DNA from 3 places in the Ensifer sp. CCNWLY38 genome. Region 3 is predicted to be linked to each of the others. Evidence: predicted binding sites of a transcription regulator. Region 3 holds the regulator's gene; each other region holds the start of a gene.
What was found. The regulator PhoB, encoded in region 3, activates phosphate uptake and scavenging genes when phosphate is short. The targets are predictions, from matches to a motif close to TGTCATNNANCTGTCAT.
Positions count from the first base shown of each region.

Region 1 (5,020 bases), on a different contig from region 3:
GCGTCGCGAACTCTCAGATTCGCTCCTTGCGCTTTAAGTTCTTGATATTTCGCATGTCGTTGTCGCAAAACCGCTGCGCACTTTTGCGCGACAGGCTTTAAAGGCCGATCGACACGTCCCGTCCGGCCGAGCGCATCGAGACGGCGAAGCCGGCGATGACGTCGATGAAGCTGATCGTCATCAGGATGAAGAACAGCTGGGTTGCCGCCGGCGCCAGCAGCAGGAATTCGATCAGGAAGGCGATGAACAGGATCATCGACAACAGGTGATCCATCAGCGCACGCGTGCTCGTGCGGGTCGCCTTCAGCAATTCGACGAAGAGCAACAGCAGTGCGACGACGATCAGGAGGTCGCCGAAGCGCATCGTCCAGGTCGCGCCCGACAGCATGGACAGCGACAGCATCTCGGCGTTCAACCCGGCCATACCGCCGAACATTCCGATCATCGCGAAATTGTAGACAACGAACGGCAGGATCAGCAGCGGAACGGCAGCGAGCATCAGGCGCAAACTCCTTTGCCGCGTCTTGCGGCGTCTTCAGGCCTACTGCATGTTTCCTTTAATCGTAGCCGATTGAAGGACAAAAACATGCAGCAATTCAAAGTGCTACAGCGACCTTTGCGCGTCTGATAAGACGCGCGGCGCTGTAGAGCGCTGTGCGTTCGCATGAACGCACCAAGGACGCTCTAGCACTTTGGGTCTAGAGCATCTCTCCGCTCCCAGTGACTTCACCTTGGCGCGTGATGCTCTAGCTCCTGCGGATAACACAGGGTCCAAGCGAGAAAATGTCAGACGCAAAACAAAAGGGCCGGCAGAGCCAGCCCTTTGAACCATTCCACGAACGGAAACGCTTATGCGTTTTCCTTCGGGGTCAGAACCTGACGGCCACGGTACATGCCGGTCTTCAGGTCGATGTGGTGCGGACGACGCAGTTCGCCGGAGTTCTTGTCTTCGACGTAGGTCGGCGTCTTGAGAGCGTCAGCGGAACGGCGCATGCCACGCTTGGACGGGCTCGTTTTTCTTTTCGGTACAGCCATTTCATTCTCCACTTATCGGGCAAACACTGTTCAGCAGCCGAAATGGCCGTGTAAAACAGATGTTAATCACGGAAATTTGGCGCGCTTATACATGGGCAACTGCTGTTTGACCAGTCCCCAGCCGCAAATTTTCGACTCGGCCGTTTCAGACCTCGTCTTCGGCAGCGACCCAGGGCTCCGCGCGGGCGGCCTCTTCCCATTTCAGGAAAGCGGGATGTGCCTTGACGCGATCCATGTAACCGAGCGTTTCCTGATCCGCAACGAGATCGTAGACGTCGAAGCGGTTGACCACAGGTGCGTACATCGCATCCGCCGCGCTGAAGGATCCGAAGAGGAACGGGCCGCCGGATTGGGCGAGCGCCTCCTTCCAGATTTGCTCGATGCGGACGACATCAGCGCGAACGTCGGCATCCACCTGAAGAGCCCGCCTCTCCCGGCGGACGTTCATCGGGCAGGCACCGCGCAGCGCCCTGAAACCGGAGAGCATCTCCATGGAATAGCTGCGGGCCCGGGCGCGGGCCTGGCGATCGGCCGGCCAAATCCCGGCGTCGGGAAAGAGCTCGGCGACATATTCGATGATCGCCAGCGACTCCCAGACAAGCAGATCGCCATGCCGCAACAACGGCACGCGCCCCGTCGGCGAGACCGCGCGGATATCAGGATTGCCGGCCGCGAAATCGAAGGGAATGACCACGTCCTCGAAGGCGATGCCCGCGGCGGTCATCGCCATCCAGGGCCGCATCGACCAGGACGAATAGTTCTTGTTGCCGACGTAAAGGGTAAGTCCGGTCATCTACATTCCTTGATGCTGGCCTTAATTGCTGGCCGTGATTGCTGATCTGTCCGAGAAAACGATCAGTTCCTCGAAATGGTTCATGTCCTCAAACGAGCAGAAGGCCGGCGGATCGAGCTCGATCACCGGCGCCCGTTCCCTGAGGTAGGCGAGTTGTTCGCTCAACATTTCCTGCCAGCGCGGCAGTGCCGCGTCATCGAGCCAGTCGATGACATAGGCGAAGGTGATGTGAAACGCATAGTCGTCATGATCGGGATGGCGATAGCCGAAGACTTCGGCGAAAGCATCGCGCCAAGCCTTGAGGCAAGCGCGATCGGCGGCGCTGTCGCCTTCAAGCGCAAGACCGGTCGGCGTGACATCCGTCACGCGGGCCCGGAAGGGCTGCAACGGCGCAAAGTGCTTCAGCCGCGCACAGTAGTGTTCGGTCATCACATCGATCGGCGTATCGAGCGCCATATCGACGGGCCAATAGGGTAGCCTGCGACGATATTCGATGATGCCCTGGAAGATCGTCATATGCAGGCTGGACGGATGGGTGAAGGCAAACTGCCCGGCCTCGGGCATCGCCATCAGACGCTCACGCACGGCAAGTACGGCCGCCTCGGACGGTGATCCGGCGGTGACGTGGGAGACGACTGTGTTGCCCGGCTCCCGCAGGAAGCGGCCGTCGGTGGCGTAGCGGGTTCCGAGATGCTTCGGCGGAATGGTGTTTGCGTTGCGGCCAAAGGCGAGAAGCGAAGGGGAAATTGGGGGCATGGGAGCGATCGGGCCTTTCGAATGGAGAGAGGCCCAGATGGCAGAACTCTACGAAGCCAGGATGACATCCCCCGGCAACCGCATCCAATGAAAAGGTCTGATCTCAATCATAAAGGCAGGTGATGTAGCCGCCGGAGCGGCTGGCGCGACGCTCGATCAAATTCGCCAGACGCTTGAGCCCACGGCCGGGTTTACCGGCGTTGCGCTCTTTCGGATTGGGCAGCGAAACCGCAAGCAGTGCGGCCTGCCGGCGCGAGAGCTTCGCCGCGGAAACGCCGAAATGGTGGCGGGCCGCCGCCTCGATACCGTAGATACCATCCCCCCATTCGGCGACATTCAGATAGATCTCCATCAACCGCCGCTTGCTCCAGACGAAGTCGGCGGCAATTGCCAGCGGCAGTTCCATGCCCTTGCGCAGGAAGGAGCGGCCGTTCCAGAGGTAGAGGTTCTTGACCGTCTGCATCGGGATGGTGCTGGCGCCACGGGTCGATTCCCCGTCAAGCGCATCCTCGACCACGCCGCGCATCTGGCCCCAGTCGACACCGTCATGGGCGCAGAACTGACCGTCCTCCGACATCATCACCGATTGGACGAGCACCGGCGAGATGTTCTCGAAATCGACCCATTGGCGGTCGTAGCCGCGAAGCAAAACGAGATCGCGCAGCATCAAGGTGGAGACCGGGTGGACGAACTCGACGAGATAGAGAACGATCAGCACATAGGGCAGGGCAACGAAACCCAGGACAGCCAGGATGATCTGGCGGCGTTTCGTGCGTAACGTCCGGCGAAGCGAAGACCAGCGACTGGAAGGCACTTCGCCCTCCTCGCGCGCTTCCGGAACGACGTTCACGGCCTGACTGTTCACCTCGCTGTCCATCCGCTTCTCTTAGTGCATGGTCCGGCAAAGTTGAACGGGCTTTCTGGTAAAAGGCAAGGCGCCCAGGCGGCTGTCCCAGGGAAAGCGCGCCGCTGCGACACGAATCCCCGTTGAAAGCCCTCTTCGCCCGTGCCAAAGAGCGCGCATGAGCCAGGACACATCGCCCTTTACCCGCCGCCTTACCGGCAATGCCCGCGCCGTCGAAGCTCTGCTCGAGCGCCTGCTCGGCTCGGCGACAGCGGTCGACGAGATCACGCGACCGGCAAACCTGCTCGCGGCCATGCGGCACGGCGTGCTGAACGGCGGCAAGCGTCTGCGCCCCTTCCTGGTGATCGAATGTGCGGATCTTCTCGGCGGCAGCCTAGATGCATCCTTGCGCGTCGGCGCGGCGCTCGAATGCGTCCATTGCTATTCCCTCGTCCATGACGACCTGCCGGCGATGGACGACGACGATATCAGGCGCGGCCAGTCGACGGTGCACAAGGCCTTCGACGAGGCAACCGCGATCCTCGCCGGCGACAGCCTGCTGACCTTCGCCTTCGACACCATCGCGGCCCCCGAAACGCTGCTGACGGACGGCCAGAAAGTGGAGCTGATCCTGGCGCTCGGACGCGCCGCCGGCCACGGCGGCATGGCCGGCGGACAGGCGCTCGATCTGGCAGCGGAGAAGTCGCCGCCCGACGAGGCCGGCATCGTGACGCTGCAGGCCATGAAAACCGGCGCCCTCATCCGCTTCGCCTGCGAAGCGGGCGCCATCGTCGCTGGCGCATCGAAAGACGACCGCGCCCGGCTTCGCCACTTCGGCGAAAAGATCGGCCTCGCCTTCCAGCTCGCCGACGACCTGCTCGACCTCACCGCTGACGCAGAGACCATGGGCAAGGCGACCGGCAAGGACGCCGCCCGCGGCAAGGGCACGCTGGTCGCGCTGCACGGCCAGGCCTGGGCAGAAGAGCGGCTGGAGCAACTGGTCGCAGAAGCCGAAGCCCTGCTTGCGCCCTATGGCGAGCGCTCGGCCATTCTCGTCGACACCGCCCGTTTCGTCGCCAACCGCAGGAATTAACCCCGTGAGCAAATACTGGTCGCCGATCGTCTCGAAGCTCAAGCCCTATGTGCCGGGCGAGCAGCCGCGCATCGCCAATCTGGTGAAGCTCAACACCAACGAATGCCCCTACGGCCCTTCTCAGAAGGTGCTCGACGCGGTCCGCACAGCGGCGAGCGATGACTTGAGGCTCTATCCCGATCCGCTGGCGCTGAAGCTTCGCCAGGCGATCGCCGCGCGCTATGGGGTGACGGCAGAAGAAGTCTTCGTCGGCAACGGCTCGGACGAGGTGCTGGCCCATATCTTCGCCGGCCTCCTGAAGCACGACTCGCCGCTGCTCTATCCGGATATTTCGTACAGCTTCTATTCGACCTATGCGCGGCTCTTCGAGATCGACACGGTCGAGGTCCCGCTCAACGACGCCTTCGAGATCGACATCGCCGACTATGATCGCCTCTGCGGCGCGATCATCCTGCCGAACCCGAACGCGCCGACCGGCATCGGCCTGCCGCTCGCTGAT
Region 1 is NZ_JBBBBO010000005.1:177,439-182,458, reverse strand. Features, by position in the region: gene V7S54_RS12870 (hypothetical protein) at 98-499, opposite strand; gene rpmF (50S ribosomal protein L32) at 850-1,035, opposite strand; gene V7S54_RS12860 (glutathione S-transferase family protein) at 1,181-1,828, opposite strand; gene V7S54_RS12855 (DUF1868 domain-containing protein) at 1,850-2,584, opposite strand; gene mtgA (monofunctional biosynthetic peptidoglycan transglycosylase) at 2,688-3,461, opposite strand; gene V7S54_RS12845 (polyprenyl synthetase family protein) at 3,607-4,521, shown strand; gene hisC (histidinol-phosphate transaminase) at 4,526-5,020, shown strand, end outside.
Region 1: a site for PhoB is predicted at 2,635-2,651, ahead of V7S54_RS12855 (DUF1868 domain-containing protein). Genes of this name have one in related genera too.

Region 2 (5,020 bases), on a different contig from region 3:
CATCGCGCAGTCCTTCGAGCGCATCCACCGCTCGAACCTGGTCGGCATGGGCGTCATCCCCTTCGTCTTCGAAGAGGGCACGACCTGGGAATCGCTGGGCCTCAAGGGCGATGAAATCGTCACCATCGACAACCTCGCCAATGTCCAGCCGCGCGAAAAGCGCGTTGCCAAGGTTACCTATGGCGACGGCAGCGTGAAGGAAATTCCGCTGATCTGCCGGATCGATACGCTGGACGAAGTGACCTACGTCAACAACGGCGGCATCCTGCAGACGGTTCTGCGCGACCTCGCCGCCTGATCGCTACTGCATGTCTCCTTAAATCGATCTCGATTTAAGGACGAAGACATGCAGAAAATCAAAGTGCTACAGCGACCTTTGCGCGTCTGATAAGACGCGCGGCGCTGTAGAACCATCGCAAAGCATTGGAGCCGGGACGTCGAAAGGCGCCCCGGCTCTTTCTTTGGTCGTCAAATCCCAGAACGTCCAACACAAGCCCGTGCTCACCCGTCACCTCACTCCAACGTGACTTCCCGTTGATGCGTGGCCGGCGTATGTAATGAACTCCCCCATAAGGAGTAGGCCGACGGCCCCCAACGAAGTGACGCCATGACATCCGCAGACCGTTCTTTCATTCGCCCTTTTGCACTGGCTTTCGGGCTGTTCGCAGCCGCTGGTGCACCGGCCGGGGCACAGGACGGACAGGTGATCAAAGGCGTCGTGGAACTGTTCACCAGCCAGGGCTGTTCCTCCTGCCCGCCGGCCGATGCGGCACTGAAGGCCCTTGTCGATGGAGGTGACGTCGTGGCGCTCGCCTACCATGTCGACTACTGGAACTATCTCGGTTGGGCGGACACCCTGGCCTCCAAGGAAAATACCGAACGGCAATACGCCTATGCGCGCATGCTCGGCCGCAATGGCGTCTATACGCCCCAGGCGATCCTGAACGGGCGCGACCATGTCAACGGCGGCAATCTTCAGGCGATCAAGACGCGGCTGGAGACGATGAAGGCCGAAGGCAAGGGGCTTGCCGTTCCCGTCGAGGCGAAGATTGAGGGCGAAGAAATCCAGATCAACGTCGGTAGCGGCATCGGCAAGGCGAACGTCGTCGTCGTCTATTTCGACCGCGCGAAAGTGGTGAAGATGGAGAAGGGGGAGAACAGCGGCAAGGAAATCCCCTACTGGCATGCCGTGCGCGACATTCAGACGATCGGCATGTGGGACGGAAAGCCGGCAACCTTCACCCTTCCCGCAACGGTTCTGACCGAGCGGCCCGGCAACAGCGGCTGTGCCGTTCTCTTGCAATCGATGAAGGACAAGGAAACGCCGGGCGCGATCATCGGCGCCACGGCCGTGCTCGCCGGCCCGCAAGGCAAATTGTAAGCGGGCGCGGCGCAAGGGGGTGGTTCGGCCCGGCAGCATCGAGGGGCTGGGGCTGAGGGTTCGAAGTTACCGGACCGAACCGGCCATGGCTGCGTTCGGTGAACTCCCGCAGCATGACGACCTGACCGGACATACGGTGGCAACGACTCTGTCCGTCAGCGCTCGCGAGTTTTGCGGTGAATTGGGGCGGCGGTTTGACTGAAATGGGGCAGAGGTAAGAAATGCCCACATCGTCCAACGGCTTCCGGCTTGCTTTTCGGCTCACGTCAGGCACACTGTTATCGTTCTGTCACAACAGAAGGCCGGATTGCCGATGACCGATGAGCCGGATTTGCCGCAAGGCGAGGCGCGCCATCAGCGCGAGACCACTTCCGAAGTGGTCGTCGATCTTCACGAATACAAGAACGCCAAGAACCCTCCCCCCATCACTTTCCATCGCCGCGAGTTGGACCAGATCCTTTGGGTCTACGGTCGAATGGTCGGCGAAGGCGAGTGGCGGGACTACGCCATCGACCACCTGAAGGACCGCGCGGTCTTCTCGGTGTTCAAGCGTTCGGGCGAAATGCCGCTCTACCGGATCGAGAAGAACCCGAAGCTGTCGACGAAACAGGGCGCCTATAGCGTGCTGAACATTCACGGCACGATCCTGAAACGCGGCCATGAGCTCGCCCAGGTGCTCAAGGTGTTCGACAAGGTCCTGAAGCTGGTGGAAACCTGAAGCAGGTCGCGCGAAAGTGCGCGGCGGTTTGCAATAACGACATGCGAAATATCAGAAACTTGAAGCGCTGGGAGCGGACTGCAAGATCGCGACGCGCCTTGAGACCTGATCCGCACCGGCGTCCCGGTGAGATGCGCGGCGACCTCTTCCGACGCTGGGCTTTGACCTGCCCCGGGACGGCTCACTGCAATCAGCGCATGTCGGGCGTCCGCGAGGCGGCGATCAGTTCTGATAAAGCGTGTCCGGATAGACGTCTTCCGGCGGATCGCTCGTCTGGCCCTCGCCAAGCGCGAGCTGCATGATCGCCGTGTCGAGCCAACGGCCATGCTTGAAGCCAGTCGCTTTCATCGTGCCCTGATGCTCGAAGCCGAGCGAGCTGTGTACGGCGATCGACGCCGGGTGGGCACCGCCGATCACCGCAACCATCTGCCGGAAGCCGAGCTCGGTGCAACGACGAATGAGTTCGACAAGCAGCGCCTTGCCGGCACCCTTGCCGCGCGCTTCCGGCGCCAGGTAGATCGAATCCTCGACCAGAAAGCGATAGGCCGTGCGCGTCCGGAAGGCGGACGCATAGGCATAGCCGACGATCGATCCGCTGCCATCGCATGCGACCATATAGGGGTAGCCGTTGTTGATGATCGTCTCGAAGCGGTTTCGCATCTCCGCCTCGGAAGGCGGTTCGATCTCATAGGTGGCGACGCCGTTCAGAACGGACTCGCGGTAGATCGCGGTGATGGCAGGAAGGTCGGCCAAGGCGGCGTCACGCAAACTCAGGGACATGGCGGCAAACTGCATCTCGAGGTTTCGTCGTCCTTCACTCCCATGAGGCCGGGACGCGATCAACTATTTCCGGCAACAAAAAAGGCGGCCGAGGCCGCCTTTTCCGCTATTCATTTCAAGCTTAGTTGTTCCGGTTGCCCATGAACTGCAGCAGGAACATGAACAGGTTGATGAAGTCGAGGTAGAGCGTCAGAGCGCCCATGATCGCCTTGCGGCCGGCAACGGTGCTGTCGTCGGCTTCATAGTACATTTCCTTGATCTTCTGCGTGTCGTAGGCGGTAAGGCCAGCGAAGATCAGAACACCGATCACGGAGATCGCGAAGCCGAGGGCCGACGAAGCAAGGAAGATGTTGACGATCGACGCGATGATCAGGCCGAAGAGGCCCATGATCAGGAACGTGCCGAAGCCCGACAGATCCTTCTTGGTCGTGTAGCCGTAAAGTGACAGCGCACCGAACGAAGCGGCCGTGACGAAGAACGTCTGCACGATGCTCTGGCCGGTGAAGACCAGGAAGATCGACGACAGCGACAAGCCCATCAGGGCGGCGTAGATCCAGAACGCCGTCTGTGCTGCGGAGACGCTCATCGAATTAATGCGGAAGCTCATGAAGAAGACCATCGCCAGCGGCGCCAGCATCACGACCCACTTCAGGGGCGAAGCGTAGATGAGCTGGGCGAATGCCGGATTGGAGGCGGCAAGCGCATAGGTTCCGTAAGCTGCCACGCCTGTGATCGCCAGGCCCAGGGCCATCAGGTTGTAGACCTTCAGCATGTACGCGCGAAGGCCCTCATCGATCACGGCACCCGCCTGAGCGCCGGCGGGCGACATTCGGGTTTGGTAGTTTCTCAGATCAGCCATTGTTTCCTCATTTAAGCTCCGGTGGAAGTTACGGTGTCGGGCGGCGAACGTCTGCTTTGGAAGGCTGGCTTCCACGCCCAGGCGCCGCTGCGGAGCTCCAGCATGCCTGTGGATAAATATGATGCCGAAACCCGTTGCGTACAAGACCCGAAACCGCTGGATTCGAACGGATCCGGCCGTTTCCGGCAAGCGCGACGGGGATTTACGGTTAACTTCACCGCTCAAAGCTCTCGCAGGACCGGCGCCGCCTTCTGGCCGAGAATACGCCAGGTACCGGCAAGACCGATGCCGACGGTCATCACCAGCGCTCCTACAACCGTCAGGATGGCGACATCCGGCAGGAAGCTTGACGGCAGCGTCATGATGCGGCTGACGACGAACCAGGCGGCAACTCCGCCGGCAAACAGCGCGAAAACCGCGGTTGCGAGGCCGAGAATGGCATATTCGTAGCTGAATGCCCGGATGAGGGTCGCGCGCGTCGCACCCAGCGTTTTCAGCACCACGGCATCATGGACGCGCGCCCGGTTGCCGGCGGCGAGCGCACCGGCAAGCACCAGGACGGAGGCGACGAGCGCCACCGCGGCCGCCGCCCGGATGGCCGTTGCTAACTGTCCAAGCAGCCCGTTCACGATGTCGAGAGCATCCTTCACACGCACGCTGGTGATCGTCGGATAGGCGTTGGTGACGGCCTTCAGCACCGCCGCCTCCTCTTCCGGCGTCGCTGCCGGATCGATGACCGTTGCCAGCCATGCATGCGGCGCACCGGCAAAGGTGTTCGGCGAAAACACCATGACGAAGTTGATCGAAAGCGATTCCCACTCGACGTTGCGGAAATTGGCGATCTTGGCGGTGATGTTGCGGCCAAGCACGTTGACGGTCACGGTATCGCCGATCTTCAGGCCGAGTTCGCCGGCCTCTTCCGCCGAGAAGGAAACCAGGGGCTCGCCGCTATAGTCGGTCGGCCACCACGTGCCCGCTGAAAGCGTCGAGTTCTCCGGCTTGTTCTTGGCATAGGTGATGCCGCGGTCGCCGCGCAGCACCCATTGGCCGCCGGGCGGCACGTTGCGGCTGTTCACGTCCGCGCCGTTGAAGGCAATGATCCGGCCGCGCAGCATCGGCACCTCGATGACCTTGCCCTTCGGGATCGTTCGGTTGAGCACCGAGCGGAAGCCTTCGATCTCGTTGCCCTGGATATCGACGAAGAAGAAGTTCGGCGCCCTCTCCGCCATGTTGCCGGTAAGCTCGCGGCGCAGATTGCCGTCGATCAGAGCCAGCGTCACAA
Region 2 is NZ_JBBBBO010000005.1:215,979-220,998, reverse strand. Features, by position in the region: gene acnA (aconitate hydratase AcnA) at 1-298, shown strand, start outside; gene V7S54_RS13050 (DUF1223 domain-containing protein) at 608-1,381, shown strand; gene V7S54_RS13045 (DUF2794 domain-containing protein) at 1,695-2,099, shown strand; gene V7S54_RS13040 (GNAT family N-acetyltransferase) at 2,322-2,879, opposite strand; gene V7S54_RS13035 (Bax inhibitor-1/YccA family protein) at 3,001-3,738, opposite strand; gene V7S54_RS13030 (ABC transporter permease) at 3,960-5,020, opposite strand, start outside.
Region 2: a site for PhoB is predicted at 1,658-1,674, ahead of V7S54_RS13045 (DUF2794 domain-containing protein). Genes of this name have one in related genera too.

Region 3 (5,020 bases):
GACCATTCCGGTCACCCTGTTGGCCGAAGCCAACATCGACTCTGCCAACAAGGGGCAGATCGACCTCAAGGTCGAAGAGAGCAAGCGCAAGGTCAAGGACCAGCAGGTTACCTGGATGAACCAGCTTGCTGAGGCAGGTGTCTTGAGGAAGAGCTTCAACACCGGCATCTTCACCTTCGGTGCTTCCAGCCGTCCGGAAGCCGCCGGCGTCGGCGTTGCTGCGCTGGGCTCGTTCTACATGATGCTGATCGTGCTCGTGCTGTCGTTGCCGATCGGCGTTGCCGCCTCGATCTATCTTGAAGAGTTCGCTCCGAAGAACCGGCTCACCGACCTGATCGAGGTCAATATCAACAACCTCGCGGCCGTTCCGTCGATCGTCTATGGTCTGTTGGGTCTCGCCGTCTTCATCAACTTTGCCGGCATGCCGCGTTCGGCGGCGGTCGTCGGCGGTTTCGTGCTGACGCTGATGACCCTGCCGACGATCATCATCGCCACCCGCGCGGCCTTGAAGGCGGTCCCGCCGTCCATCCGCTCGGCGGCGCTCGGTCTCGGTGCCTCGAAGATGCAGACCATCTTCCACCACGTTCTGCCGCTGGCCATGCCGGGCATTCTGACCGGTACGATCATCGGCCTTGCCCACGCGCTTGGCGAAACCGCGCCGTTGCTGTTGATCGGCATGGTCGCCTTCGTCGTCGACTATCCCGGTTCGCCGATGGAGCCGTCGACGGCGCTGCCGGTGCAGATCTACATGTGGGCCAACGAGGCGGAACGCGCCTTCGTCGAGCGCACCTCCGGCGCGATCATCATTCTTCTCATCTTCCTCGTCGTCATGAACCTTGGCGCCATTCTGTTGCGACGTCGCTTTGAGCGCCGTTGGTAGTGAGGTAATTACTATGAACATCATGTCAGAAGCAGCGGTCGAGAAAGCCTTGGATCAGAAAATGAACACGGTTCCCTTCAAGATGATCGGCAGGGATGTGTCGGTCTACTACGGCGAGAAGCGTGCGCTTTTCGACGTCAACCTCAACATCCGCGAGAACACGGTAACGGCGCTGATCGGTCCGTCGGGCTGCGGCAAGTCGACCTTCCTGCGCACGCTGAACCGCATGAACGACACCATCGAGAACTGCCGCGTCACCGGCAAGATCACGCTCGATGAAGACGACATCTACGATCCGACCATCGACGTGGTCGAACTGCGCGCCCGCGTCGGCATGGTCTTCCAGAAGCCGAACCCGTTCCCGAAGTCGATCTACGACAACGTCGCCTACGGTCCGCGCATCCACGGACTTGCCCGCACCAAGGCGGACTTTGACGAGGTCGTCGAGACCAGCCTGCAGAAGGCAGGTTTGTGGAACGAGGTGAAGGACCGCCTGCAGGAGCCGGGTACCGGACTTTCCGGTGGTCAGCAGCAGCGCCTTTGCATCGCACGCGCCGTTGCCGTCAGCCCGGAAGTCATCCTGATGGACGAGCCCTGCTCGGCACTCGACCCGATCGCGACCGCCAAGGTCGAGGAACTCATCCACGAACTGCGCACGAACTTCACGATCGTCATCGTGACCCACTCGATGCAGCAGGCCGCCCGCGTTTCGCAGCGCACCGCCATGTTCCACCTCGGCAACCTTGTCGAGGAGAACGACACCGACAAGATGTTCACCAATCCGGATGACCAGCGCACCCAGGATTACATCATGGGCCGCTTCGGCTGAGGCCAATCACGGCTGCAACAGTCACTGGAAAGCGCCTGTAAGGATCGACGATCATGTCCATGCATATCATGTCCGCCTATGACGAAGAACTGAAGTACCTGACGCGCCGCATCTCGGAAATGGGCGGTCTCGCCGAGCAGATGGTCGCCGAATCCGTCCGCGCCCTGGTCAATTCCGACCTGGCGCTGGCGCAAAAGGTAATCTCGGACGACACCGTTCTCGATGATGCCGAGCGCCAGATCGGCGAGAAGGCGATTGTCACGATCGCCAAGCGCCAGCCTGTCGCCGCCGACCTTCGCGAGATCATGGGGTCGATCCGCATCGCCTCCGACCTGGAGCGTGTCGGCGACCTCGGCAAGAACACCGCCAAGCGCGTGATCGCCGTTGCCGGTTCGGGCATCCCGCGCAAGCTCGCCCGCGGTCTCGAGCACCTCGCCGAGCTCGCTCTGGTGCAGCTCAAGGAAGTGCTCGACGTCTATGCCTCGCGATCGCCGGAGAAGGCCAACAGCATTCGCGAACGCGACGAGGAGATCGACGCGATCTACACCTCGCTGTTCCGCGAGCTGCTCACCTACATGATGGAAGATCCGCGCAACATCACGCCCTGCACGCATCTTCTGTTCTGCGCCAAGAACATCGAGCGTATCGGCGACCACGCGACCAACATCGCAGAGACGATCTATTACATGGCGACGGGTGCCCAGCCGGAGGGCGAGCGCCCGAAGGATGACAACACGTCGACGTTGGGCTCGGTCAACGACTAGAAGGTTTGAGCGGGATGCGGGGGACAACCGCATACACTTTTCCTCATCCCGCTCTGGCGTTAAACGCGCCGTTCGCAATGCATGCCCCATGAATATCATCCGGTCGCGGCTTCGGTCGCGGCCCCGAATTCCTGTATCTGAAGCATGCGGCTTTTCGCACCGCCTTTGAAAATGGCGGGGGTGCTCCAGATTTAGAGTGTCTGAGCGCCGGCCGGTCCGCTGGACCCGCACGGCGCTCGCGGTAAGGAGACGTTACCTGATGTTGCCAAAAATCGCCGTGGTCGAAGACGAAGAGGCGCTGAGCGTCCTGCTGCGTTACAATCTGGAAGCTGAAGGCTTCGACGTCGATACGATCCTCAGGGGTGACGAGGCGGAGATCCGGCTACAGGAACGCCTGCCCGACCTTCTGATCCTCGACTGGATGTTGCCCGGTGTCTCCGGCATCGAGCTTTGCCGTAGACTGCGCCAGCGCCCGGAGACGGAGCGGCTGCCGATCATCATGCTGACGGCGCGCGGCGAGGAAAGCGAGCGCGTCCGTGGTCTTGCGACCGGGGCGGACGACTATGTGGTCAAGCCCTTCTCGACGCCGGAGCTGATGGCCCGCGTCAAGGCGATGCTTCGCCGGGCGAAGCCCGAAGTTCTCTCGACGCTGCTGCGCTGCGGCGACATCGAGCTCGACCGGGAAACCCATCGCGTCCATCGCCGCAGCCGCGAAGTTCGCCTGGGGCCGACGGAGTTCCGCCTGCTGGAGTTCCTGATGTCCTCTCCGGGCCGTGTCTTCTCGCGCTCGCAGTTGCTGGACGGCGTCTGGGGCCACGACATCTATGTCGACGAGCGGACCGTCGACGTGCATGTCGGCCGCCTGCGCAAGGCGCTGAACTTCTCGACCATGCCTGATGTCATCCGCACCGTGCGCGGCGCCGGCTACTCGCTCGAAAGCTGAGAAGGGCAAACGGAAGTCAATAAAAAAGGGGCCGATCGGCCCCTTTCGTTTTGGTCCTGTGCGGATCCTTAGCGCATCCGACGGCGCTCGGCCGACGGCTGGTAGGCAAGCCGCGCATGGAAGCTGCAATAGGGCGAAGCTTCCGGGGAGTCGTTGCCGCAGAAGTGGAACTCTTCCTTCAGCGGGTCGCCGATCGGCCACTTGCAGGTGCGTTCGGTGAGCTGGGTCAGCTCGAGGCGGCGGGACATCGGCACGACCACGTCGGTCTGGATGCTGAAATCCTGCTCGGCAACGAGATCGACTTCGATCTCTTCCTTGAGAACGGTGGCGCCGGACGGGCGGGCAACGGTGCGGGTCGAAACGCGCGCGGCGTAGTTCGGAGCGCGCGGCGCCGAGGTCGGCCGCTTCGGGCGGGCCGCCGCAGTGGTGCTGCCGCCGGCTTTGGCGCGGCCTGGAAGGCTCAGGCGATGAACCTTGCCGATGACAGCGTTACGGCTGACGCCGCCGAGCTGTGCCGCGATCTGGCTTGCGCTCAGGCCCTCGGACCAAAGCTTCTTCAGTTTCTCCACCCGCTCGTCAGTCCAGTTCATTTCTGCACTCTCCGTTCTCAGCGTTGGGGATGGCAGAATCCCTCACCGCACCCCGGCTGAATCCCGAGGTTGCAAACGCGATAACTCTTTTGGTGACTAGGTCCGCCGCATGCGTCTAGTAATTGAATGTTAACGTACTGACCGCCGGACTCCGTGGCAAGAGTCCGGGGAATCACGCCGAATCGAATTCGTAGTTTTCCCCAACTTGCTCGATCGGCGTTGCATTTTTGCAAGCCCTTCCAGCCGATTTTTTCGTCGCAGGGAAATGGGCCTCGCTACCGCGCTGCAAGGCTTGGTTTTGTTGACATTGCACTGCGAAATAGGAATAGTGCCTGCGCCGCCGAAAGGCGGCATTTTTGATTTTTATCGGGCCGCATAAAACAGCGGGATCGATGCCGATTGGAGTGAAGGAGAGCCTCGCATGACTGCAACCACGCCGCTTTACGATACCTACATGCGCGCGCCGTTGCGTTTCGAGCGAGGAGAGGGCGTCTGGCTGATCGCCGAAGACGGCTCGCGCTACCTCGACTTCGCCGCCGGCGTAGCTGTGAACTCGCTTGGTCATGCGCATCCGCATCTCGTCGAGGCGCTGAAGGCGCAGGCCGAGAAGGTCTGGCACCTTTCCAACCTTTACGAGGTTCCCGGTCAGGAAAGTCTTGGACGCCGCCTGGCGGCCGTCACCTTTGCCGATCGGGTCTTCTTCACCAATTCCGGTGCGGAAGCGCTGGAATGCGCGATCAAGACGGCGCGGCGGTACCACTTCGCCAAGGGGCAGCCGGAGAAGTTTCACATCATCACCTTCGAGGGCGCCTTCCACGGCCGCACGATCGCGACGATCGCCGCCGGTGGTCAGCAAAAGTACATTGAAGGTTTCGGGCCAAAGGCCCCAGGGTTCTACCAGGTTCCGTTCGGCGACATCGCGGCCGTCAAGAATGCGATCACCGAGGAGACCGCCGCGATCCTGATCGAGCCGATCCAGGGCGAGGGCGGCATCCGTCCCGCGACCAAGGAATT
Region 3 is NZ_JBBBBO010000001.1:661,359-666,378, reverse strand. Features, by position in the region: gene pstA (phosphate ABC transporter permease PstA) at 1-880, shown strand, start outside; gene pstB (phosphate ABC transporter ATP-binding protein PstB) at 894-1,709, shown strand; gene phoU (phosphate signaling complex protein PhoU) at 1,760-2,473, shown strand; gene phoB (phosphate regulon transcriptional regulator PhoB) at 2,733-3,416, shown strand; gene V7S54_RS03265 (GcrA family cell cycle regulator) at 3,485-4,006, opposite strand; gene V7S54_RS03260 (aspartate aminotransferase family protein) at 4,428-5,020, shown strand, end outside.